2 regions of the Bradyrhizobium sp. 154 genome follow, and region 2 is predicted to be linked to the other one. Evidence: predicted binding sites of a transcription regulator. Region 2 holds the regulator's gene; the other holds the start of a gene.
What was found. The regulator PhoB, encoded in region 2, activates phosphate uptake and scavenging genes when phosphate is short. The targets are predictions, from matches to a motif close to TGTCATNNANCTGTCAT.
Positions count from the first base shown of each region.

Region 1: a site for PhoB is predicted at 6,942-6,958, ahead of IVA92_RS05025 (RNA degradosome polyphosphate kinase). Genes of this name have one in related genera too.

Region 1 is NZ_JADPKG010000027.1:57,990-69,632, forward strand. Features, by position in the region: gene IVA92_RS04980 (hypothetical protein) at 1-395, opposite strand, end outside; gene IVA92_RS04985 (LysR family transcriptional regulator) at 473-1,513, shown strand; partial or broken gene IVA92_RS04990 (autotransporter outer membrane beta-barrel domain-containing protein) at 1,522-2,699, opposite strand; gene IVA92_RS04995 (cold-shock protein) at 3,071-3,277, shown strand; gene IVA92_RS05000 (DUF6678 family protein) at 3,349-3,660, shown strand; gene purN (phosphoribosylglycinamide formyltransferase) at 3,705-4,358, opposite strand; gene purM (phosphoribosylformylglycinamidine cyclo-ligase) at 4,358-5,431, opposite strand; gene IVA92_RS05015 (CDP-alcohol phosphatidyltransferase family protein) at 5,586-6,128, shown strand; gene IVA92_RS05020 (DnaA/Hda family protein) at 6,214-6,891, shown strand; gene IVA92_RS05025 (RNA degradosome polyphosphate kinase) at 7,031-9,223, shown strand; gene ppx (exopolyphosphatase) at 9,239-10,741, shown strand; gene IVA92_RS05035 (TerC family protein) at 10,745-11,605, opposite strand.
Region 2 is NZ_JADPKG010000030.1:257,715-269,357, forward strand. Features, by position in the region: gene IVA92_RS06770 (lysylphosphatidylglycerol synthase domain-containing protein) at 1-481, shown strand, start outside; gene IVA92_RS06775 (ATP-binding protein) at 515-1,813, shown strand; gene pstS (phosphate ABC transporter substrate-binding protein PstS) at 1,959-2,972, shown strand; gene pstC (phosphate ABC transporter permease subunit PstC) at 3,132-4,121, shown strand; gene pstA (phosphate ABC transporter permease PstA) at 4,126-4,971, shown strand; gene pstB (phosphate ABC transporter ATP-binding protein PstB) at 4,968-5,789, shown strand; gene phoU (phosphate signaling complex protein PhoU) at 5,801-6,517, shown strand; gene phoB (phosphate regulon transcriptional regulator PhoB) at 6,532-7,239, shown strand; gene IVA92_RS06810 (GcrA family cell cycle regulator) at 7,500-8,012, opposite strand; gene IVA92_RS06815 (aspartate aminotransferase family protein) at 8,481-9,689, shown strand; gene argF (ornithine carbamoyltransferase) at 9,689-10,612, shown strand; gene IVA92_RS06825 (Hsp33 family molecular chaperone) at 10,768-11,643, shown strand, end outside.

The DNA of each region.
Region 1 (11,643 bases), on a different contig from region 2:
GCCTTGCCGAGACCGGCGATGCCGCGCCCCGTCGCCGCGATCGCCCAGATGTAGATGGCCGCAACGTCGTCCTTCGCTGAAGCGAGATGGCGCGTCTCCGGCGCAGTCAGGCAGATCTCGTCGAGCAGCAGCGCATCGTGCCCGCGATCATTGAGGAACAGGAAGGCCATGCCGCCGAGCAGAAGTCCCTTCCGGCTGAAAGTCAGGATGCTCTGAGGATCGAACGTGAGATATTTCGAAAGCTCCGCCGCCTCGATCCGCACACCCGGCACCAGCCGATGCGCCATCTCCGAAAGCGCCGCGATTTCGGAAGATTGCGCACAACGGACATCGACGTCCGGGCTCAGCGGCAGCGCATCGAAATCATGCCGTGCGTCAAACGAGCCCCTTTCCATACCGATATCGCCTCTCTATCGTTTGCCGCTTTCGTACCCCGCTATGAGGACGAGCTTAGCGGTTGGGGACCAACAGTATGCAGCAGTTATTGCACCGGGGTGCTGCGATGATGCAGCACCGTGAAGAAGCCCTGGGTGCGTCCTGGGACGATTTGAAGCTGTTTTTAGCGTGCGCAAAATATAAAAGTTTTCGCAATGCAGCCGAAGAGCTCGGGCTCACCTCCACCACCTTGATGCGCAGGATCGACCGGCTCGAAGAGAGCATCGGCTGCAAGCTGTTCCTGCGCGACCAGAGCGGGCTCACGCTCAGCGATGAAGGCACCGCGATGATCGCCGATGTCGCGCATATGGAGCGTCACGCCTTCAACGTCTTCCGTCGCGCCTCGCGTTCGTCGAACGACACTGCCGGCACCGTGCGCGTCGCGGTGACGGAGGGGCCCGGCAATTTCTGGATTTTGCCGCGGCTGATCGATTTCCAGAAGACTTATCGCAAGATCACCGTCGATCTGCGCTGTGCGATGGAGCAGGCCGACGTCGCTCGCTTGGAATCCGACATCGCGATCCAGCTCGAGCCACCCACCAATCCGGATCTGATCGTGGCCAAGCTGGGCCGGCTGCACATCTATCCGTTCGTCTCCAAGGAGTACGAGAGCCTTTACGGCGTCCCGGCAACGCTCGCCGAACTCAACAACCACCGCATCATCAAGCAGAGCGCGCCGCAAGTCGACGACGGCGCTTATGCCCGCGTGCTCGGGCTGACGTCGCTGGAGGGCATCGTCGGCATCAAGATCAACTCCTCGGTCGGCGCGCTCTATGCCGTCGAACGCGGCGCCGGCATCGGCTTCCTGCCGACGGTTTCGATCGCGCTTGGTGCGCCGCTCGTTGCCGTCGATCTCGGCGTCAGCCACCACGCCGATCTCTGGCTCACCTATCACAAGGAGTTCCGCACCTCCGAGCGGCACAAGATTGTGGTCGACTGGCTGAAGAAGATCTTCGATCCCAGGACCTATCCCTGCTTCCGCGACGAGTTCATCCATCCGAACGCGCTGGTGCCGATGATGACGGCCGCGCGCGACGGATTTGGGCTGACCGGCTACGTTGCGGCAACACCCGCATAGACTTCAGCTCACCATTTGTATTCGAAGCCGACCGTGCCCTGGTGCGACGTGAGCTCGTTGCGGAGCTTGCCGTCGTAATTGACGTAGAGCCGCGCGACGCTGGTCAGGCTGAGCGAGGCCGAGGCGCCGGCATCCATGCCGTAGCGACTCTCGCCGATGCCGGGGACGACGATGCTCTGGGTGCCCAGGCTGACCTGGATCGATCCGAGGTCCTGGTGGAAATTGTCGACGAACTTGCCGTAGGCGGACAGGTCTAGGATCTTCTGGTCGATGACGAAATAGCGGCCGATCTCGGCCCCGATCATGATGCGCGCACGCGACAGCGCTGTTGCGCCGACGTTGAGCGGATCAAGGCCGCCGACCTCCTGGAACGCCGCGCTGGTACCGCGCACGTATTCGACCGCGCCCTTCGGCACGATGCGCATCTGGTCCTTGGTCCAGTAATAGCTGATCTCGGTCAGCGCGCCGTCGACCGCGGCGCTGTAGCCGCCCGCGCAAGCCCAAGGCCGGTATTACGGCTGGAACGGACCTTGCCAAAGCCGTGCACCACCGCAAAGGCCCAGGTCCATGGCCCCTTGTCGACGGAGCCATTGAAGCCGATTTGGGTGAGGTCGAGTGTCGCGGACTGGAGCGCCAAGGGCACGTCGATGTCGGTGTGACTCTGGTCGACCGAAAAGCCGATACTGACACCCGGCGCGAGCCGTGCGCCGATGCCGGCGACGCCGCCAAAAGTCTTGCGCTTGTCGCCGACGAAGTCGCCTTGCGCATCGGTGCGGACCGAGATGCCATAGCCCTCGAACCAGGTGCGGTAGCGCGGATCTTCGGTGCTCGCCGATGCGCCGCCACCGCCGGGATTGGTCCGCAACGCCCGGTTAAAGCCGCTCGATGCCTGGTTGCCGAGGCGCTCCAGGAAACCTGAGCCGAGATTGAGCGTGCTGTTGCCGGCCGACTGGTCATAATTGGCCGAGGTCGGCATCGGGACCGGGGTCGGCGACGGCGTGGGTGTCGGGGTCGGGGTCGGCGTCGGCGTGGGACTTTGCGCGAGGACGGCCGTAGCCGCCGACATCGTCACGATGAGCGCAAACGCCATAAGGGTGAAGGTCGTGGCGATCGCTGCCGCGACCCGGCGGACGCGGTTCAGCCCGATCGTCTGCCGTGTCCCTGGTGGCTGCGCAGTGCAGCGCATGACGACAAAACCCGAAGCAAATGGCGGCGCGCAAAAATGCAACATGAGCGCCCATGAGCTGATTTGCGCCGAACTGTTACGGAGGGTCAACCACGGGACGCCTCCAGATAAGGGGGATTGCTCCTGATTGTGGTTCCCCGGCCACAGGTCGAAATTGGGCCCGGGCACATCCGGGGCGATTTTGAAATTCGTGCTCTGCTTGCTAACGCACGGTTTTCATGTTGCAATATTGGCCACAACGGAATTGGCCGCTGGCTGTGCGTTTCGCGACATTGAGACTCAAGACTCGACAGACTTTCGGAAGGCCGTTTGTGGCGTGGCACGCGAAAAACCGGCCGCGTCTTTTTGCTATCTAGTGGAGGAGACTAGCGATGCCACAAAAGGGCACCGTCAAATGGTTCAACCCGACCAAGGGCTATGGGTTCATCAAGCCGAACGGCGGCGACAAGGACGTGTTCGTCCACATCTCCGCCGTCGAGCGCGCCGGACTCTCGACCCTCAACGAGAACCAGGTGGTTGAATACGACCTCGTGGAGAACCGCGGCAAATCATCCGCGGAGAACCTCAAGGTCTCCTGATGCCTCTCACGACACGCGAGAGATCATGACGTTGCCCCCGGCTCTGCCGGGGGATTTTGTTTGGCAGCCATATGGCTCAGCAGTCCGACTATTATTCGGCCGCGAATGATACAAAATGGCGCGAGTTGCGGGAGGCGATGCTCGCCCTTGCCCCCTCCGATCAACCTCGATTTCGCTGCAAGAACCTGGAAACGGGAAATCTGAGCCAGTGGGATGGCGAATGGTTCTATCACTGGATGAGCGTTGGATGGGATTGGATGGAATGGGCTGAACTATCCACCGAGACCGCGCACCAACGTGAACTTGTCCGCGCAATCCTGCGCCGCATGCGGTTTGCCGGAGAGCAGACGACGGCCGGTCAGGATCTACGGATATGTTCGTAACGGCGAGGCAGCAGGCTACATCGAGTGAGCCCGAGGTGCCCGGCTCAGCCCACCACGGGCGCAATCAGAAAATTCTCCGACGCCGCGCTGCCCACCGTCCTGCACACATCACCCTCGATCCGGACCTTGCCGGTCGCGAGCAGCCGCAGCGCCTCGGGATAAATGCGGTGCTCGACTTCGAGGATACGCTCGGACAGCGTATCCACCGTGTCGTGATCGCTGACGGGGACGGCGCCCTGCATCACGATCGGGCCTGCGTCGGTCTCTGGAATGACAAAGTGCACCGTCGCACCGGATAGCTTGACGCCGGCACGCAGGGCCTGGCCGTGCGGATCGAGACCGGGGAAGGACGGCAGCAGCGACGGATGGATGTTGAGCATCCGCCCGTACCAGGCCTTGGTGAAATCCGCCGTGAACAGGCGCATGAAGCCGCCCAGGCAAATCAGCTCGATGCCGTGCCGGTCGAGCGCGGCTTGCAATACTTTCTCGAAGCCGGCGCGATCCTTGCCGAACGGCTTGCTCTCGATCACCTCGGTCGTCACGCCGCTCGCCCTGGCCCGTTCCAGCCCCGGCGCACCGGTCTTGTTCGAGATCACCAGCGAAATCTCCGCCGGAAAATCCGCCGAGCTTGCTGCCTTGATCAGCGCGGCCATGTTGGAGCCCCGGCCGGAGATCAGGATGGCGACGCGGCGCTTCATCACAGCGCCAGGTCGAGATGGCCGTTATAGACGACGCGGTGCTCGCCCTCGGCGGGAATCACGGTGCCGAGCTGCGCCACGGTCTCGCCGCCATCGGTGAAGACCTCAACCACCTGCTCGACCTTGTCAGGCTCGACGATCGCAATCATGCCGATACCGCAATTGAAGGTGCGCAGCATTTCGAGTTCGGCGATGCCAGCCTGCGCGGCCAGCCATTTGAACACCGGCAGCACCGGCAGGCGTGCGAGGTCAATGCCGACGCCGAGGTTCTTCGGCAGCACGCGCGGAATGTTGTCGGTGAAACCGCCGCCGGTGATGTGGGCCAGCCCCTTCACCGCGCCGGTCTCGCGGATCGCACGCAAGCAGGATTTGACGTAGAGCCGCGTTGGCGTCAGCAGCGCGCCGCCGAGCGTCATGACCGGCGCGAACGGCGCCTGCGCCTGAAAGCCGAGACCGGATTGTTCCACGATCTTGCGCACCAGCGAGAAGCCGTTGGAATGCACACCCGACGACGCGAGCCCGATCACGGCGTCGCCCGCCGCGATGTCCGGGCGCGGCAGCAGCGTACCGCGTTCGGCGGCGCCGACTGCAAATCCGCCGAGGTCGTAATCGCCGTCTTTGTAGAGGCCGGGCATCTCGGCCGTTTCGCCGCCGATCAAGGCGCAGCCGGATTCCCGGCAGCCCTCCGCAACACCCGCGACGATCGCGGCGGTGGCCTCCGGATCGAGCTTGCCGCAGGCGAAATAGTCCAGGAAGAACAGCGGCTCGGCGCCCTGGACCACGAGGTCGTTGACGCTCATCGCGACAAGATCGATCCCGATGCCGCCATGCAGGCCGGTCTCGATCGCGATCTTGACCTTGGTGCCGACGCCATCGGTGGCGGCGACCAGGACGGGGTCCTTGAAACCGGCCGCCTTGAGGTCGAACAGGCCGCCGAAACCGCCGATCTCGGCGTCGGCGCCGGGCCGCGCGGTGGCGCGCACCATCGGCTTGATCAGGTCGACGAGGCGGTTGCCCGCGTCGATATCGACGCCTGAATCGGCGTAAGTGAGGCCGTTTTTGCGGTCGGTCATGCCCGATTTCCAGTGGGTTTGCGGCTGGTTACGTCGAATTCCGGGGACACGCAATGGCAAGCGTGGCGCCCCGCCTTATAGTATGTAGATATCAACCGGTTCAGCCTCCCTAGGGGCCGGATCCGAAGTCAGGCCGGGTGCCGGGAAGCGCCGCGTGAGTATTCCGAATATCATTACCCTGGGCCGCATCATGCTGGTCCCGATCATCGTCTGGGCCATCGTGTCGAGCCAAATGGAGGTGGCGTTCGCGGTCTTCCTGATCGCCGGTATCAGCGACGCCGTGGACGGCTTCCTGGCTAAGCGGTTCAACATGGCGAGTGAGCTCGGCGCCCTGCTCGATCCGCTCGCGGACAAGGCGCTGCTGGTCTCGATCTACATGGCGCTCGGCATCTGGGGGGCGATTCCGCGCTGGATCGTCATCCTGGTGGTCTCGCGCGACATCATGATCGTCGCCGCCGTGATCGTATCCTGGCTGTTCGACCGGCCGGTCGAGATGAAGCCATCAAAGGTGTCCAAGCTCAATACTGTGGCACAAGTGGCATTCGCGGCGCTGGTGCTGGCGGCGCTTGCCTTCGGCTTCAAGCCGGCACCCTATGATACGATCCTGATGGGCCTCGTCACGGTGTTCACGCTCTCCTCGGTGTCGCTCTATCTCGTCGAGTGGCTGCGGCACATGAGCACGATCGAGGCCAAATGAGTGGATGTGGCCCCGCAAAAGGCCAACTCCCGCTCGAAAGTCGAATCCAAACGAGGCCGGGACGCCGGCATGGAGCAAGGCAAGCGTGGCAGGCCGCGTTCATCCCCGACAATTGGCGTTTTCGCTTCCGCATGCGGAAAGCCTCAGCCGGGACAATTTCCTCGAGGGCCCCGCCAACGCGGCCGGTCTCGGCCTGATCGACGCCTGGCCGGAATGGCCGAACCGGATCATGTGGCTGACCGGCCCCGAAGGCAGTGGCAAGAGCCATCTCGCCGCGATCTGGGCCGAGGTATCAGGCGCCCGCTCGACCACGGCCAATGCGCTGGCCGCCGCCGCGGTCCCGGGCGCGCTCGCGACCGGAGCGCTGGTCGTCGAAGATCTCAAGGCGAAAGAGTTTGACGAGCGCGCCCTCTTCCACCTGATGAACCTCGCCCGCGAGGATGGCGCCTACGTCCTCTTCACCGGGCGCGAGCTACCCGCATCGCTCGAGATCGAGCTTCGCGACCTGCGCTCGCGTCTGCGCGCCGTGCCGGTGGTCGCGTTGCTGTCGCCGGACGACCAGCTTTTCCGCGGCCTCATCGTCAAATTCTGCGCTGACCGCCAGCTCACGGTGGATGAGAACATCGTCAGCTACCTCGCTACCCGGCTGGAGCGATCCTCGGCCGCCGCCCGGCAGGCGGTAGAATTGCTCGACAGCGAGGCCCTGCGGCTTGGCCGCCCCGTCACCCGGGCGCTGGCGGCCGAGCTGCTTCGGGACGTCTGACCAGTTCGCTGGCACCAGCCGCTTGACGCGGCGGAGCGGCGGAACATCAATGTCATCGAAACGTCATCGCTCTAACACATGCTCCCACCGATTTTGCGCGTAAGTCGCAATTGGGGTGAACTGGATGGATCGACTTCTCATGGACTCTGCGCAAGCTGTTGAAATCAAAGAAAAAGCCCCGGAAACGGAGAGCCTGCCGGCGATCGCTTCGAGCCCCGAACGGTTCATCAACCGCGAGCTGTCCTGGCTGCATTTCAACCGCCGTGTCCTGGAAGAATCGGTCAATCCCAGCCATCCCATGCTGGAGCGGGTGCGATTCCTGTCGATCTCGGCAAACAATCTCGACGAGTTCTTCATGGTCCGCGTCGCCGGCATCAAGGCCCAGGTGCGCGAGGGCATTGCCGAGCGCAGCCCGGACGGCCTGACCCCGTCGGAGCAGCTTGCCTTGATCAATCGTACCGTCTCCCAACTTGCCTCCGACCAGCAGGCGATCTGGCGCGACCTGCGCGGCACGCTCGCCGAGGTCGGCATCGTCCTGGTCGACGGCAAGGACGTCACCAAGCCGGAACGGACCTGGATCGAGGACTACTTCCTCAATAACGTGTTCCCGCTGCTGACTCCCCTCGCAATTGATCCGGCCCACCCCTTCCCGTTCATTCCTAGCCTCGGCTTCACCATCGCGCTCCAGCTCACGCGCGCTGCCGACGGCAAGCAGATGAACGCCCTGATCCGCATGCCCGGCAAGATCGACCGCTTCATCCGCCTGCCGGCCGAAGGCAAGGCCGTCCGGCTGATTTCGCTGGAGCAGGCAACCGCCCTGTTCATCAACCGTCTCTTCCCCGGCTATAATCTGCATGGCCAGGGCGCTTTCCGCATCATCCGCGACTCCGAGCTCGAAATCGAGGAAGAGGCCGAAGACCTCGTTCGCCTGTTCGAGACCGCGCTGAAGCGGCGCCGCCGCGGGTCGGTGATCCGGCTCGAGATCGACGCCAAGATGCCGGAGCAGCTGCGCAGCTTCGTGCAGCATGCGCTGTCGACGGCTGACGACGAGGTGTTTCTCGTCGACGGCGTGCTCGCCATGAACGAGCTTTCGCAGCTCACTCGTCTCGACCGTCCCGACCTCGAATTCACCCCTTACGTGCCTCGCCATCCCGAGCGCGTGCGCGAGCATGCCGGCGACGTCTTCGCTGCGATCCGGCAGAAGGATCTCATCGTCCATCACCCCTACGAATCCTTCGACGTGGTGGTGCAGTTTCTGCAGCAGGCCGCGCGCGACCCAGATGTAGTCGCGATCAAGCAGACGCTCTACCGCACCTCCAACAACTCGCCGATCGTGCGTGCGCTCGCCGAAGCCGCCGAGGCCGGCAAGTCGGTCACGGCGCTGATCGAGCTGAAGGCGCGCTTCGACGAAGAGGCCAACATCCGCTGGGCGCGCGACCTCGAGCGCGCCGGCGTGCAGGTCGTCTACGGCTTTCTCGAACTGAAGACGCACGCAAAGCTCTCGATGGTGGTGCGCCGCGAGGGCGGCAGCCTCACGACTTACGTGCATACCGGCACCGGCAATTATCACTCGGTGACCGCGCGCATCTACACCGACCTCTCCTACTTCACGTCGGACCCGACCATCGGCCGCGACGCGGCTCGCGTGTTCAATTTCATCACCGGCTATGCCGCGCCGAGCGATCTGGAGAAGATGGCGGTGTCGCCATTGACCTTGCGCAAGCGCATCATCGAGCACATCCAGGGCGAGACCGCGCATGCACGGCACGGCCGGCACGGCGCGGTCTGGATGAAGATGAACGCGCTGGTCGACCCCGACATCATCGACGCGCTCTATGAGGCCTCGCAGGCCGGCGTCCAGGTCGAGCTCGTGGTGCGCGGCATCTGCTGTCTCAGGCCCGGGATCCCCGGTCTGTCGGAGAACATCCGTGTCAAGTCGATCATCGGACGTTTCCTGGAACACGGCCGAATCTACTGCTTCGGCATGGGCCAAGGCCTGCCGAGCGCAAAAGCGGCTGTGTATATCTCCTCGGCCGATATGATGCCGCGCAACCTCGACCGCCGCGTCGAGGTGCTGTGTCCGCTGCAAAATCCCACGGTGCATCAGCAGGTTCTCGAACAGATCATGGTCGCGAACCTGAAGGACAATGAGCAGAGCTGGCAATTGTTGCCGGACGGGTCCTCAACGCGTATGAAAGCCGCGAAGGGCGAGGAGCCTTTCAACGTCCACAACTACTTCATGACGAATCCGAGTCTGTCTGGCCGTGGAAAGTCGCTCAAGGAATCCTCGCCGCGCCGTCTCACGCGGCGTAATGAACGTCATCAATCCTGATCCCGGATTCTCAACGTGAAGCAGCCGCGCAAGCGCGGCTCGAGCGTCGCGGTCATCGACATCGGTTCGAACTCGGTCCGCCTCGTCGTCTACGAGGCGCTGGCGCGCAGCCTCATTCCGATCTTCAACGAGAAGACGCTGTGCGGCCTCGGGCGCGAAGTGCAGAGCACGGGCCTGCTCGCGCCCGACGCCGTCGACAAGGCGCTGACCTCGCTGAAGCGGTTCCGCGCCCTGTGCCGCGTGATGCAGGTCGGACGCGTGTTCGCAATTGCGACTGCCGCCTGCCGCGACGCCTCCAATGGTCCCGACTTCATCGCGAAGGCCGAGCGCATCTGCGCCGTGAAGATCGAGATCCTGTCGGGCCCGCGCGAAGCGCGGCTGTCGGCCCTCGGCGTGATCTCCGGCATCCATCATCCCGACGGCATCGTCGGCGATCTCGGCGGCGGCTCGCTCGAGCTGATCGACGTGCGCAGGAACAGCGTGCGCAGCGGCGTGACGCTGCCGCTCGGTGGCCTCGCGCTCCAGGACCTCGCACACAAATCGCTCAAGCGCGCCGACCGTATCGTGCGCGAGGCGCTCGACGAGGTGCCGCAGCTCGCCGCGGGCCGCGGCCGCACTTTTTACGCGGTCGGCGGCACCTGGCGTGCGCTCGCGCGTATCCACATCATCCAGAGCGGCTATCCGCTCCAGGTGATGCACGGCTATTCGATTTCGGCGGCCGAGGCGCTCGACTTCTCGCGGCGTTTGCGCCGGCTTGCGGCCGCCGACATGCTGGCCGATATCGAGATCGTCGCTGATGCACGCCGCCCGCTCCTCACCTATGCCGCCCTGGTGCTCGAGCACATCATCCGCGTGGCGAAGCCGAAAACCATCGTGTTCTCGACCTTCGGTGTGCGCGAGGGTTTGTTGCACGAGAAGCTCTCGGACTCCGAACGCAACAAGGACGGGCTGATCTGCGCAGCAGAGGAGCTCAACCAGCTGCTGTCGCGCTCGGCGAAGCATGCCCGCGAGCTGATCGCCTGGACCGACCGCCTTGCGCGCGTCGTGAAGCTGCGCGAGACCGAAGAGGACCGCCGCCTGCGCCACACCGCGTGCCTGCTCTCCGACATCGGCTGGCGCGTGCACCCCGATCATCGCGGCGAGCAGACGCTAAGCCTCGTCGTCAATGGCAATTTCGGCGCGATCACCCATACCGAGCGCGCCTTCGTCGGCTTGTCGGTGTTCTATCGCTATGCGGGCCTGAGCGAGGAAAACCAGCCGCCGGCTAACATGCAGGGCCTGCTGACGCCGGCGCAGCTCGAGCGCGCCCGCCTCCTGGGAGCAGCGTTCCGCGTCGCGCACTTGATTTCGGCGGCGCGGCCGGGCGTGCTACCCGCCACGCATTTCCGCAGCCAGAGCCGCAAGCTGATGCTGGTGTTCGAACACCGCCTCGGCGATCTCGTCGCCGACCGCGTCGGCAGCCGCTTCCGCCAGCTCGCCCGCCTGATTGGCCGCGCCGGCTCGATCGTCCGCCGTTAAAAACTATTCGACCGAGGCCTTGGCGTGGCGCTCCGAGGATTCGAGCGCGGCCGCGCCCAGGCTACGCCGACGCCAGATGGTGCCGACGACCAGCACGACGACGACGCCGAGAAGCGCGCAAAGATATTCGCCGCCTCCGCCGCCATGGGTGAATTGCGGCGGGATGCGAAGTGCGCCGAGCATGCTGTCCAGCGAGGCGCCGAGCGGGCCGTCGAACAGCGTGTGCAGCTTCGGCGCGACGCCGGGATCGGTCGCGATCACTTCTCCCGAGATCCAGCCGAGCAGCGCAGCACCAGCCCAGACCAGAACCGGCAGCTTTGCGAGCAGCGCCATGATCAGCGCGGCACCTGCGACGATCAGCGGCACGCTGATGGCGAGGCCGAGGATCAGCAGCGGCACGCTGCCGTTGGCTGCGGCAGCGACCGCAATGACGTTGTCCAGGCTCATGACGATGTCGGCGACCACGACGATCTGAATGGCCTGCAACAGATGCGAGGCCGACTCGACGTCATCCTCGTCCTCGTTTTCCGGCACCAAGAGCTTTGCCGCGATTACGATCAGCGCAAGGCCGCCGACGAGCTTGAGATACGGCAGCTCCATCAGCGTCGCGACGATGCCGGTGAAGATGATCCGCAGTATCACCGCCGCGCCGGCACCGAAGATCATCCCCCACAGCCGATGCCGCGGGCTGAGGCCGCGGCAAGCGAGCGCGATCACCAGCGCGTTGTCGCCGGAGAGCAGGATATTGATCCAGATGATCTTGCCAACCGCGATCCAGAAGGTCGGCGCAGCCATTTCGTTGCGGAACTGGGTGAAGAATGCCCCGATCGTAGCGGGATCGAAGATCTGCCAGAGCCAGTCCACAATGAGTCCTTTCGCCCGTCGTACCTAACCTATCGGCT
Region 2 (11,643 bases):
ATGGGTCTGGACCCAGCCGCGGGTGGTCGGCCGGGGGCCTTGGACCGTAGTGCTGCCGGGCGGCCCGCTGACGCTGCTCCAGATCGCGATCGGCATTGTCGATCTCGGTTTCTGCGCGCTCGCGATGTACGTGCTGGTCCCGGACGAGCCCAATCTCGGCTTCGTCGTGGTCGCAGTGATCTTCGTCTCGGCGACACTGCTCGGCTTTGCCAGCCATTCACCCGGAGGTCTTGGCGTGTTCGACGCCGCCATGCTGGTCGGCCTCTGGCAGATGGACCGGGAGGAGCTTCTGGGTGGAATGCTCCTGTTCCGCGTCCTCTATTATCTGTCCCCCTTCGTCATATCTGTAATCTTGCTGACGTTTCGGGAAGTTATAATCGGCGCACGTTCGAAGCGCTTGCAGCAGGCGGCGCTCAAGCTCGATCCCGGTCCGGCGCGTGAGGCCGCCTATGTGAGAGAGCGCAGCGACAGCGGCGCCTGACCGACGCAGGCCTTTTAGGAGAAGCCCTCCCCGATGGCGATCGACGCCCCATCTTCTCCCTCCAGCCAGCCCTGGTCCGACCGGCTGCGACACTCGACCATCGTGCTGATCGCCGCGGCGCTGGCGCTGTCCGTCGTGGTTTCGCTCGGCGAATTGTCGGTGCTGCACGCTGCCACCGTATTCCTCTGCATTGCAGCCGCGGCGCTGATTCCCTGGCGCCTGCACGATCCCGCCGCCTCGCGCGACGACGTCAGGCGCATCAATCCGGTCGAGAGCGCGGCGGTGGCCGCGGTCGTTGCCGGCATGCCGGATCCTGCGGTGCTGCTCGACCGCGCCGGCCGCGTCATCCACCTCAATGCCGCCGCCGCCCAGCTCGCGCCGGCGCTGCGCAGGAACGAGCTTGCCCAGTTCGCGTTGCGCTCGCCGGAGATTATCACGGCCTTGCGCGAGGCGATCGCGACCACCGAGCCGCGGCGCGCGACCTATCTCGATCATGTTCCGGTCGATCGCTGGATGGAGCTCATGATCACGCCGGTGCCGGTGCCGACCACCTTCGGCGGCGCCGACAAGTGCATGCTGATGACCTTCCACGACCAGACGCCGCTGCGGCGGGTCGAGGAGATGCGGGCCGATTTCGTCGCCAATGCCAGCCACGAGCTGCGCACTCCGCTCGCCGCACTGTCGGGCTTCATCGACACACTCCAGGGCCAGGCCAAGGACGATCCAAAAGCGCGCGAGCGCTTCCTCGGCATCATGCACAACCAGGCCACCCGCATGGCGCGCCTGATCGACGATTTGCTGTCGCTGTCGCGGGTCGAATTGTCGGCCCATGTCCGCCCCGACACCCTGGTCGATCTCTTGCCGATCATCCGCCAGGTCGCGGACGGGCTCGAACCGCTGGCGCGGGAGCGCCAGGTCGATGTCGAGACCCATCTGCCGGAAGCCGCCGTGATGATCGCGGGCGACCGCGAGGAGCTGCTCCGCCTGTTCGAGAACCTGATCGAGAACGCGCTCAAATACGGCGCATCGGGCGGACGCGTCATTGTGTCGCTGACCTCAAGCGCGGTCACTGATGGGGCTCAGGAAATCCGCGTCATGGTCCGGGATTTCGGCCCCGGCATCGCACCGGAGCACCTGCCCCGGCTGACGGAGCGCTTCTACCGGGTCGACGTCGGCGACAGCCGCGCGCAGGGCGGAACCGGGCTCGGATTATCGCTGGTGAAACATATTCTTAACCGTCATCGCGGCCGGCTTCTGATCGAAAGCGTCCCCCGGCAGGGCGCCACTTTTACCGCCTGTTTTCCCCAGACGAGGACTTCGGCTGCGACCTGAAAATCAAGCGATTCCAATTGCTTGAGGGTGTCATCCAGCTGTCACGAAACCTTCGTAAAAGCACAGCCGACCGCTCCTAAAGGGGCGGCGCGGGGAGCGCGATCGGGCGCGGACGGCGCTTCGCTCCCCCTGTATGGAGACCAGCATGAATTTCCTCAAAACGATCGTCGCTGCCGGCTTGGTCGCCGCCTCGGCGACGGCGGCCTTTGCTGCCGATATCACGGGTGCCGGTGCGACGTTCCCGTTCCCGATCTATTCAAAGTGGGCTGATGCCTACAAGAAGGAGACCGGCAACGGTCTGAATTACCAGTCGATCGGCTCGGGCGGCGGTATCAAGCAGATCCTGGCTAAGACCGTGACCTTCGGCGCCAGCGACGCGCCGCTCAAGGCCGAGCAGCTCGAGAAGGACGGTCTCGTGCAGTGGCCGATGGTGATGGGCGCCATCGTCCCCGTCGTCAACCTCGAGGGCGTGAAGCCCGGCGAGCTGGTGTTCGACGGCGAGACGCTGGCCAACATCTATCTCGGCAAGATCACCAAATGGGACGACGCCGCGATCAAGAAGCTCAATCCGAACGTGAAGCTGCCGGCGGAGGCGATCACCGTGGTCCGCCGTTCCGACGGTTCGGGCACCACCTTCAACTTCACCAACTATCTCTCCAAGGCCAGCGCGGACTGGAAGAGCAAGGTCGGCGAAGGCACCGCGGTGGAGTGGCCGGTCGGCGTCGGCGCCAAGGGCAACGAAGGCGTGTCGGGCAACATCAGCCAGACTAAGAACTCGATCGGCTATGTCGAGTACGCCTATGCCAAGCAGAACAAGCTGACCTACACCGGTCTCGTCAACAAGGCCGGCAAGCCGGTGCAGCCGACCGTCGAGGCCTTCCAGGCCGCCGCCTCCAACGCCGACTGGGCCAAGGCTCCCGGCTATTACGTCATCCTGACCGACCAGCCGGGCGAGAAGTCCTGGCCGATCACGGCGGCGACCTTCATCCTGATGCACAAGTCTGCGACCGACAAGGCCGCCTCCCAGGAAGCCATCAAGTTCTTCCGCTGGGCGTTCAAGAACGGTGGCAAGGCGGCTGAAGAACTCGACTACATCCCGATGCCGGACAGCGTCGTCCAGCTGATCGAGAAGACCTGGGCCGCCGAGATCAAGAGCTGAGGCGAACGGCTCTCATGTCCCGGACGCGCAGCAGCGTGAAATGCTGCTGCGCTGCGCCGGGACAACAACCGGGCCCCGATCAGCGTCGTGCTGTGTCGGGGGCGCGGGACCGGCAACAAGCGTCTATAAATCTGGGTACAGGGGATCGGCGTGGCAGAGATGGCCGTTCAGAGCGACGTAATCGACGACGCCGGACCGTATGACCGCGCCAAGGCCTTGAGCGCGTTCAAGCTCGGCGACGTCACCTTCTACTGGATCACGCGACTTTCCGCGATCTCGGTGCTGCTGATCCTCGGTGGCATCATCATTTCGCTGATCGTTGGCGCCTTCCCCGCGATGAAGGAATACGGCCTCTCGTTCCTATGGACGCAGCGCTGGGCGCCGTCGGCCGATCCGCCCGTGCTCGGCGCGCTCGGGCCGATGTACGGCACGCTCGTCACCTCCTTCATCGCGATGCTGATCGCCATTCCGGTCGGTCTCGGTATTGCGATCTTCCTCACCGAGCTCTGCCCGCAATGGCTGCGCCGCCCGATCGGCATGGCGATCGAGCTGCTCGCCGGCATTCCCTCGATCATCTACGGCATGTGGGGCTTCTTCGTGCTGGGCCCGTTCCTGGCCAACACCTTCCAGCCGTTCATGATCAGGGTCTTCGACGGCGTCCCCGTGCTGGGGGCGATCTTCGCAGGTCCGCCGTCCTATCTCAGCCTGTTCAATGCCGCGCTGATCCTCGCCATCATGGTGCTGCCCTTCATCACCTCGATCTCGGTCGACGTGTTCAAGACGGTGCCGCCGGTGCTGAAGGAAGCCGCCTACGGCGTCGGCTGCACCACCTGGGAAGTCGTCCGCAGCGTGGTGATCCCCTACACCCGCGTCGGCATCATCGGCGGCGTCATGCTGGCGCTCGGTCGCGCGCTCGGCGAGACGATGGCGGTGACCTTCATCATCGGCAACTCGTTCCGCATCTCCTCGTCGATCTTCGCTCCGGGCACCACGATCTCGGCGGCGATCGCCTCCGAATTCGCCGAGAGTGACGGCCTGCACCAGTCCGGCCTGATCCTGCTCGGCCTGCTCCTGTTCGTGCTGACGTTCTTCGTGCTCGCGGCCGCGCGGCTGATGCTGATGCGGCTGGAAACCAAGGCCGGAAAGTGACGCCATGAACCCGATCTATTCGCGCCGTCGCCGCTGGGACATCGTCATCCGCGGTCTCTGCATCGCAGCCGCCGCCTTCGGCGTCACTTGGCTCGCGCTGATTCTGATCACGCTGCTTTACAATGGCCTGGCCGGGCTCAACTACCAGGTCTTCACCGAGAACACGCCCCCGCCCGGATCGAACGAGGGCGGCCTGCTCAACGCCATCGTCGGCTCGCTGATCATGACCGTGATCGGCGTCGGCATCGGCGCGCCGCTCGGCCTGTTCGCCGGCACCTATCTCGCCGAGTACGGCCGCAACGACAAGCTGACCTCGGTGATCCGCTTCATCAACGACATCCTGCTCTCGGCGCCTTCGATCATCATCGGCCTGTTCATCTACGGCGCGGTGGTGGTGCCGATGCGCGGCTTCTCGGCGATCGCCGGCGCGCTGGCGCTCGCCGTGATCGTGATCCCGGTCGTGGTGCGCACCACCGAAGACATGTTGCTGCTGGTGCCGAACCCGCTGCGTGAGGCTGCCAGCGCGCTCGGCCTGCCGCGCTCGCTGGTGATCAAACGGATCGCCTATCGTGCCGCGCGCTCCGGCCTGATCACCGGCGTGCTGCTGGCGACTGCGCGCGTCGCCGGCGAGACCGCGCCGCTGCTGTTCACGGCGCTGTCGAACCAGTTCTTCAGCCTCGGCCTCGACAAGACGATGGCCAACCTGCCTGTCACCATCAACAACTTCGTGCAGAGCCCCTACGCCTATTGGAAGCAGCTCGCCTGGAGTGGGGCGCTGCTCATCACCCTGACCGTGCTTGCCCTGAACATTGGCGCGCGCATCCTTGGCGCCGAGAGGACTGCAAAATGAGTGAAATGTCTGTTTCCGTAAGTGCGCCGACCGTTCATCCCGGCTCACAGCCGCTACCCGAGGCGCCTGCCAAGGTCACCGCGCGCAACCTCAATTTCTACTACGGTGAGCACCACGCGCTGAAGAACATCAATCTGGCCCTCGGCACCAACCGCGTCACGGCCTTCATCGGCCCGTCGGGCTGCGGCAAGTCGACCCTGCTGCGCATCTTCAACCGGATGTACGATCTCTATCCGGGCCAGCGCGCCACCGGCCAGCTGTTGCTCGACCAGACCAATATCCTCGATCCCAAGCTGGACCTCAACCTGCTGCGCGCCCGGGTCGGCATGGTGTTCCAGAAACCGACGCCGTTCCCGATGACGATCTACGAGAACATCGCCTTCGGCATCCGCCTCTACGAGAAGATCTCGAAGTCCGAGATGGACGACCGCGTCGAGAAGGCGCTGCGCGGCGGCGCGCTGTGGAACGAGGTCAAGGATAAGCTCAACGCGTCCGGCTTGTCGCTCTCCGGCGGCCAGCAGCAGCGCCTCTGCATCGCCCGCACGGTCGCGGTGCGGCCCGAAGTGATCTTGTTCGATGAGCCCTGCTCGGCGCTCGACCCGATCTCGACCGCCAAGGTCGAGGAGCTGATCCAGGAATTGTCCGAGAACTACACGATCGCGATCGTCACCCACAACATGCAGCAGGCGGCGCGCGTCTCTGATAAAACCGCCTTCATGTATCTCGGCGAGCTGATCGAGTTCGACGACACCAGCAAGATCTTCACGTCGCCGAGCGACCGGCGTACGCAGGATTACATCACCGGCCGGTTCGGCTGAGGAGACGGGACATGGGTACTGAACATACCGCAAAGGCCTTCGATACCGACCTCCAGGAGCTCACTCGCCTCGTCGCCGAGATGGGCGGCATCGCCGAGCGCATGATCGTCGATTCCGTCGACGCGCTGATCCGCCGCGACGTCGCGCTCGGCCAGCGCGTCGTCACCACCGATGCCGAGCTCGACGCGCTTCAGAAGCGCATCGAGGAGCGCGCCGTGCTCACCATCGCCCGCCGCCAGCCGATGGCGGTGGATTTACGCGAGATCGTCGGCGCCATGCGCGTTGCCACCGATCTCGAGCGCATCGGCGACCTCGCCAAGAACATGGGCAAGCGCGTTGCGGCGCTGGAGACGGACTTCCATCCGCTGAAACTGTTCCGCGGCCTGGAGCACATGACCGACCTCGTGCAGCAGCAGGTCAAGTCGGTGCTGGATGCCTATGCCGCGCACGATTTGCCGGCGGCGATGGCGGTGTGGAAGGGCGACGAGGAAGTGGACGCCATCTGCACCTCTCTGTTCCGCGAGCTCCTCACCTATATGATGGAGGATCCGCGCAACATCTCGTTCTGCATCCATCTGATGTTTTGCGCCAAGAACATCGAGCGCATCGGTGATCACGCCACCAACATCGCCGAGACCGTGTTCTACATGATCGAGGGGCAGGCGATCACCGACAAGCGGCCGAAGGGCGACATGACGACCTTCGCCACGACGGTACCGAATACCTAGGGAGCGACGACAACATGGGCGCACGCATTATGGTGGTTGAGGACGAGGAAGCTCTCACCGAGCTTCTCCGTTACAACCTCGAAGGCGACGGCTATGACGTGGAGACGGTAATGCGCGGCGACGACGCCGACACCCGCCTCAAGGAACACATCCCCGATCTGATCGTGCTCGACTGGATGCTGCCGGGACTGTCCGGCATCGAGTTGTGTCGGCGGCTGCGCACCCGTCCCGAGACCAAGCAGCTCCCGATCATCATGCTGACCGCGCGCGGCGAGGAAAGCGAGCGGGTGCGGGGTCTTGCGACCGGCGCCGATGACTACATCGTCAAGCCGTTCTCGGTGCCGGAGCTGCTCGCGCGCGTGAAGGGCCTTCTGCGGCGCGCAAGCCCCGAGCGGCTCGCCACCGTGCTCGCCTATGGCGACATCGAGCTCGATCGCGACAAGCGCCGCGTCGCGCGCTCGGGCCGGCCGATCGATCTCGGCCCGACCGAATATCGCCTGCTGGAGTTCTTCCTGGAGCATCCCGGCCGCGTGTTCTCGCGCGAGCAGCTGCTCGACAGCGTCTGGGGCCGCGACATCTACATCGACGAGCGCACCGTCGACGTCCATATCGGCCGCCTGCGCAAGCTGCTCAATCTCGGCCGCGAGCAGGACCCGATCCGCACCGTCCGCGGCGCGGGTTATGCGCTGGATGATCGGTTTGCAAAGGCGGAGCAGACGTAGGCCCAACTGCGTCACCAAGCTCGGTCGTCGTCCCGGACAAGCGTAGCTCCCGGCAACGCGCAGCGTTGTCCGGAGCGAAGCGCCGATCCGGACGCATAGCCACAGGACGTGGTTGTTGCGCGAAAAGGTAACTCCGAGTCCCCGTAACCACGGCTTGCGGTGGCTATCGGTCCCGGTCCGGCGCTTCGCTTGTCCGGGACGACGTCGGGTTTGTTGCGCCGTCACCGCGTGACGGCTGCCGGTTCGATCTCAGGAAATAATCACCGCGTGCTCGGCTTCGGTGCCGCCCGCCGGCGATCCGCTGCCGGCTGATAGGCGACGCGCGAGTGCTGGGCGCAGTAGGGCAGGCCTGACAGCGCCTTGCCGCCACAGAAGAAGAAGTCCGGGCTGGAGGGATCGCCGACCGGCCAGTGGCACGTCGCCTCGTTCAATTCCAGCAGCGACAGCCGCTGACTCATCGGCACCACGTTGTCGTAGGTGACCGGTTCGGCCTCCACCTCGACCTCGAAGGCCTGCGCCAGCGCGGTGTTGCCGCGCGAGATCGGCCGGGTCACCCGCATCATATGCTGCGCGGGCCGCGCCTTGCGCGGCCGCGGCGCTGCCGATGAAGGGCTCTTGGCGCGGCCCGACAGGCCGAGCCTGTGCACTTTGCCGATCACGGCATTGCGGGTCACATTGCCGAGCTCGGCCGCGATCTGGCTGGCCGAAAGTCCGGCCTCCCAGAGCTTTTTCAGCTGCTCGACGCGATCGTCGGACCAGGTCAAAACCGTCATTGCACCCTTTCCCTCGTTGCGCGCCGCCATCCTGGGGCCTCACAGCGAATGCTTAAGCCTTGAAAAACCCGTGCCGTCAGAATCCCTTAAGGCTCGCCGGGCGCGTGACTGACGCCCGAACGTTTACGCCGGTACATGAGGACTCTTGGGATCAGAACCGCTGCACGAGATGTCGTATCTGACAGTCCAAACGCTACAATATGGCGTGACTCCCGCGCAAGAGTCCGCCGACTCGCTTCCACATGTTCCGTGGTGAAAACCCCGCAAGATCGGCACCGCAAGACTACGGATTTCGCGTTTCGCGAGGCTTTCCGGGCGGCATTGACACCCGTCTTGCCAGGCATAAGATGGTGACGCGTGCCGCCCTTAAAAGGCGGCACGTTTCGTTTTCCGGACCGGTCAATGGTGCGCTGCGCAAGGCATGCCAGGCAGGTCTCAACGTCCAAATGCAACATCCAAGTGATGGTCATGACCAACAGCGCCGCGCCGCATCTGCTTCCCGTTTTCGCCAGGGCGGACCTTGGCTTCGAGCGCGGCGAAGGCTGCTGGCTGATCGCGACCAATGGCGATCGCTATCTCGATTTCACCTCGGGCGTCGCCGTGAACGCGCTCGGCCACGCCCATCCTGCGTTGGTCAAGGCATTGCAGGAGCAGGCGACCAAGCTCTGGCACATGTCGAACCTGTTCCAGAGTCCCGATGGCGAACGGCTTGCAACGCGTTTGTGCAACGAAAGTTTCGCGGACTTCGTGTTCTTCTGCAATTCCGGCGCCGAAGCGTTGGAATGCGTGATCAAGGTCGTGCGGCGCTATCATGCCGCCAAAGGCCATCCCGATCGCTATCGCATGATCACCTTCGAAGGCGCCTTCCACGGCCGCACGCTGGCGACGTTGGCGGCGACGGGCTCGGCAAAATATCTTGAAGGTTTCGGCCCGCCCATGGATGGCTTCGACCAGGTCCCGCATGGCGATATCGAGGCCGTGAAGAAGGCGATCGGTCCGCAGACCGCCGGCATCCTGATCGAGCCGATCCAGGGCGAGGGCGGTGTGCGTTCGTCAACACCCGCCTTCCTCAAGGCGCTGCGTCAGCTCTGTGACGAGAAGGGCCTGTTGCTCGCGTTCGACGAGGTGCAGACCGGCATGGGCCGCACCGGCGATCTGTTCGCGCATCGCCGTCTCGGCGTCACCCCCGACGTGATGTCGCTGGCGAAAGCGCTCGGTGGCGGCTTCCCGATCGGCGCTTGTCTTGCCACCGCGGAAGCGGCCTCCGGCATGACGCCCGGCTCGCACGGCTCGACCTTCGGCGGCAATCCGCTCGCGATTTCCGCTGCGAACGCCGTGCTCGACGTCATGCTCGAGCCCGGCTTTTTCGATCACGTGCAGAGGATGTCGCTGCTGCTCAAGCAGAAGCTCGCCTCGGTGATCGATCGCTATCCTGATGTCGTCAGCGAAGTCCGTGGTGAGGGGCTCCTGATCGGCATCAAGGCGGTCGTGCCTTCGGGTGATCTCGTTACCGCCCTGCGCAACGAAAAGCTGCTCACCGTCGGCGCCGGCGACAATGTGGTGCGCTTCCTACCGCCTCTGATCGTCACCGAAGCCGAGATCGAGGACAGCGTCGGGCGGCTCGAGCGCGCCTGCGCGGCGATCTCGTGCAGTCAGACCAAGCGGGCGGCAAGCTGATGAGCAATTCGCCAAAGCACTTCCTCGACATCAACGAGCTCCCGCTGTCGGAGCTCAAGCGCATGCTCGCCGCATCCTCCGCCATGAAGGCGAAGCAGAAGGCGCATCAGCCGGTCAGGCCGCTCGAAGGCAAGACGCTGGCGATGATCTTCGAGCGCCCCTCGACGCGGACGCGGGTGTCGTTCGACGTCGCCATGCGCCAGCTCGGCGGCGAGCCCATCATGCTCACCGGCGCCGAAATGCAGCTCGGCCGGGGCGAGACCATCGCCGACACCGCGCGCGTGCTGTCGCGCTATGTCGACGCCATCATGATCCGCATCCTCAATCACGAGGCGCTGCTGGAGCTTGCGGCCCATGCGACCGTGCCCGTCATCAACGGCCTGACGCGCCGTTCGCACCCTTGCCAGGTGATGGCCGACCTCATGACCTATGAGGAGCATCGCGGCCCGATCGAGGGCAAGACGGTGGCCTGGACAGGCGACGACAACAACGTGCTGGCGTCCTGGGCCCACGCCGCCGAGCGCTTCAAGTTCCAGCTCAACGTCGCAACGCCGCCGGAGCTCGCGCCGAAAAAGGCGATGCGCGATTGGATCAAGATGACCAATGCGCCGATCGTGCTCGGCACCGATCCGGAAGCCGCCGTGAGGGGCGCCGACTGCGTCGTCACCGACACCTGGGTGTCGATGGGCGACAAGGAAGGCGAGCACCGCCACAACGTGCTCAAGCCCTACCAGGTCAATGCCAAGCTGATGTCGCTGGCCAAGCCCGACGCGCTGTTCATGCACTGCCTGCCTGCCCATCGCGGCGAGGAGGTCACGGATGAAGTGATCGACGGCCCGCAATCGGTCGTGTTCGACGAGGCCGAAAACCGCCTGCACGCGCAGAAGGGCATTCTGGCCTGGTGCTTTGACGCGGTGAAGTAGCGCAGCCTGGTGAAGGCGAAGTGGGTTTGGTTCGTCGTCCTGGCGAGAAGCCGGGACGACGCCGAACCAGCAGTATCGTGTGTGATCATAACTGCCTCGGGAACACTCCCTCGCGCCCCCTTCCATTTCCCACCTCCGACCCCAGATACACGGCCATGGTTTCCCAATCCCCTGACATGAAAACCGGGCCAGAAGGCCCGGTTCGCGCGCCATCACCGGTTCCGATCGATGACGCCGTGCTGCCCTACGAGGTCGACGCACTCGACGTGCGCGGCCGCTTGGTGCGGCTCGGTCCGGCGCTCGACGACATTCTCACCAAGCACGATTATCCCGCTCCCGTCGGCAAGCTGCTCGGCGAGGCCATCGTGCTGACGACGTTGCTCGGCTCGGCGCTGAAATTCGAGGGCCGCTTCATCCTCCAGGCCCAAACCGACGGTCCGGTGTCGTTCCTTGTCGTCGACTACATGGCGCCGGATCGCCTGCGCGCCTATGCGCGTTTCGATGCCGCGCGTCTCGGTAACGCCAAAGATTCCGGCACGCTGCTCGGCCGCGGTCATCTCGCCATGACCATCGACCAGGGCCCCGACATGAGCCGTTACCAGGGTCTGGTCGCGCTCGACGGTGGCAGCCTGGAAGAGGCCGCTCACGAATATTTCCTCCGCTCCGAGCAGATCCCGACGCGCGTGCGTCTTGCGGTCGGCGAGGAGTGGCGCAGTAGCGACGGCGGCAAGCATCGCTGGCGCGCCGGTGGCATGTTGATGCAGTTTCTGCCCAAGGCGCCGGAGCGCGCGCGGCAGGCGGACCTGCATCCCGGGGATGCGCCCGAAGGCAGCGAGGTGCACAGCGTCGCCGAAGACGACGCCTGGGTCGAGGCGCGCTCGCTGATCGAGACCGTCGAGGACGTCGAGCTGATCGATCCCGAGCTCTCCGGCGAGCGGCTGCTGTTTCGCCTCTTCCACGAGCGCGGCGTGCGCGTGTTCAATTCGCAGGTTCTGGAAGCGCGGTGCTCCTGCTCGCGCGATGCGGTTGCC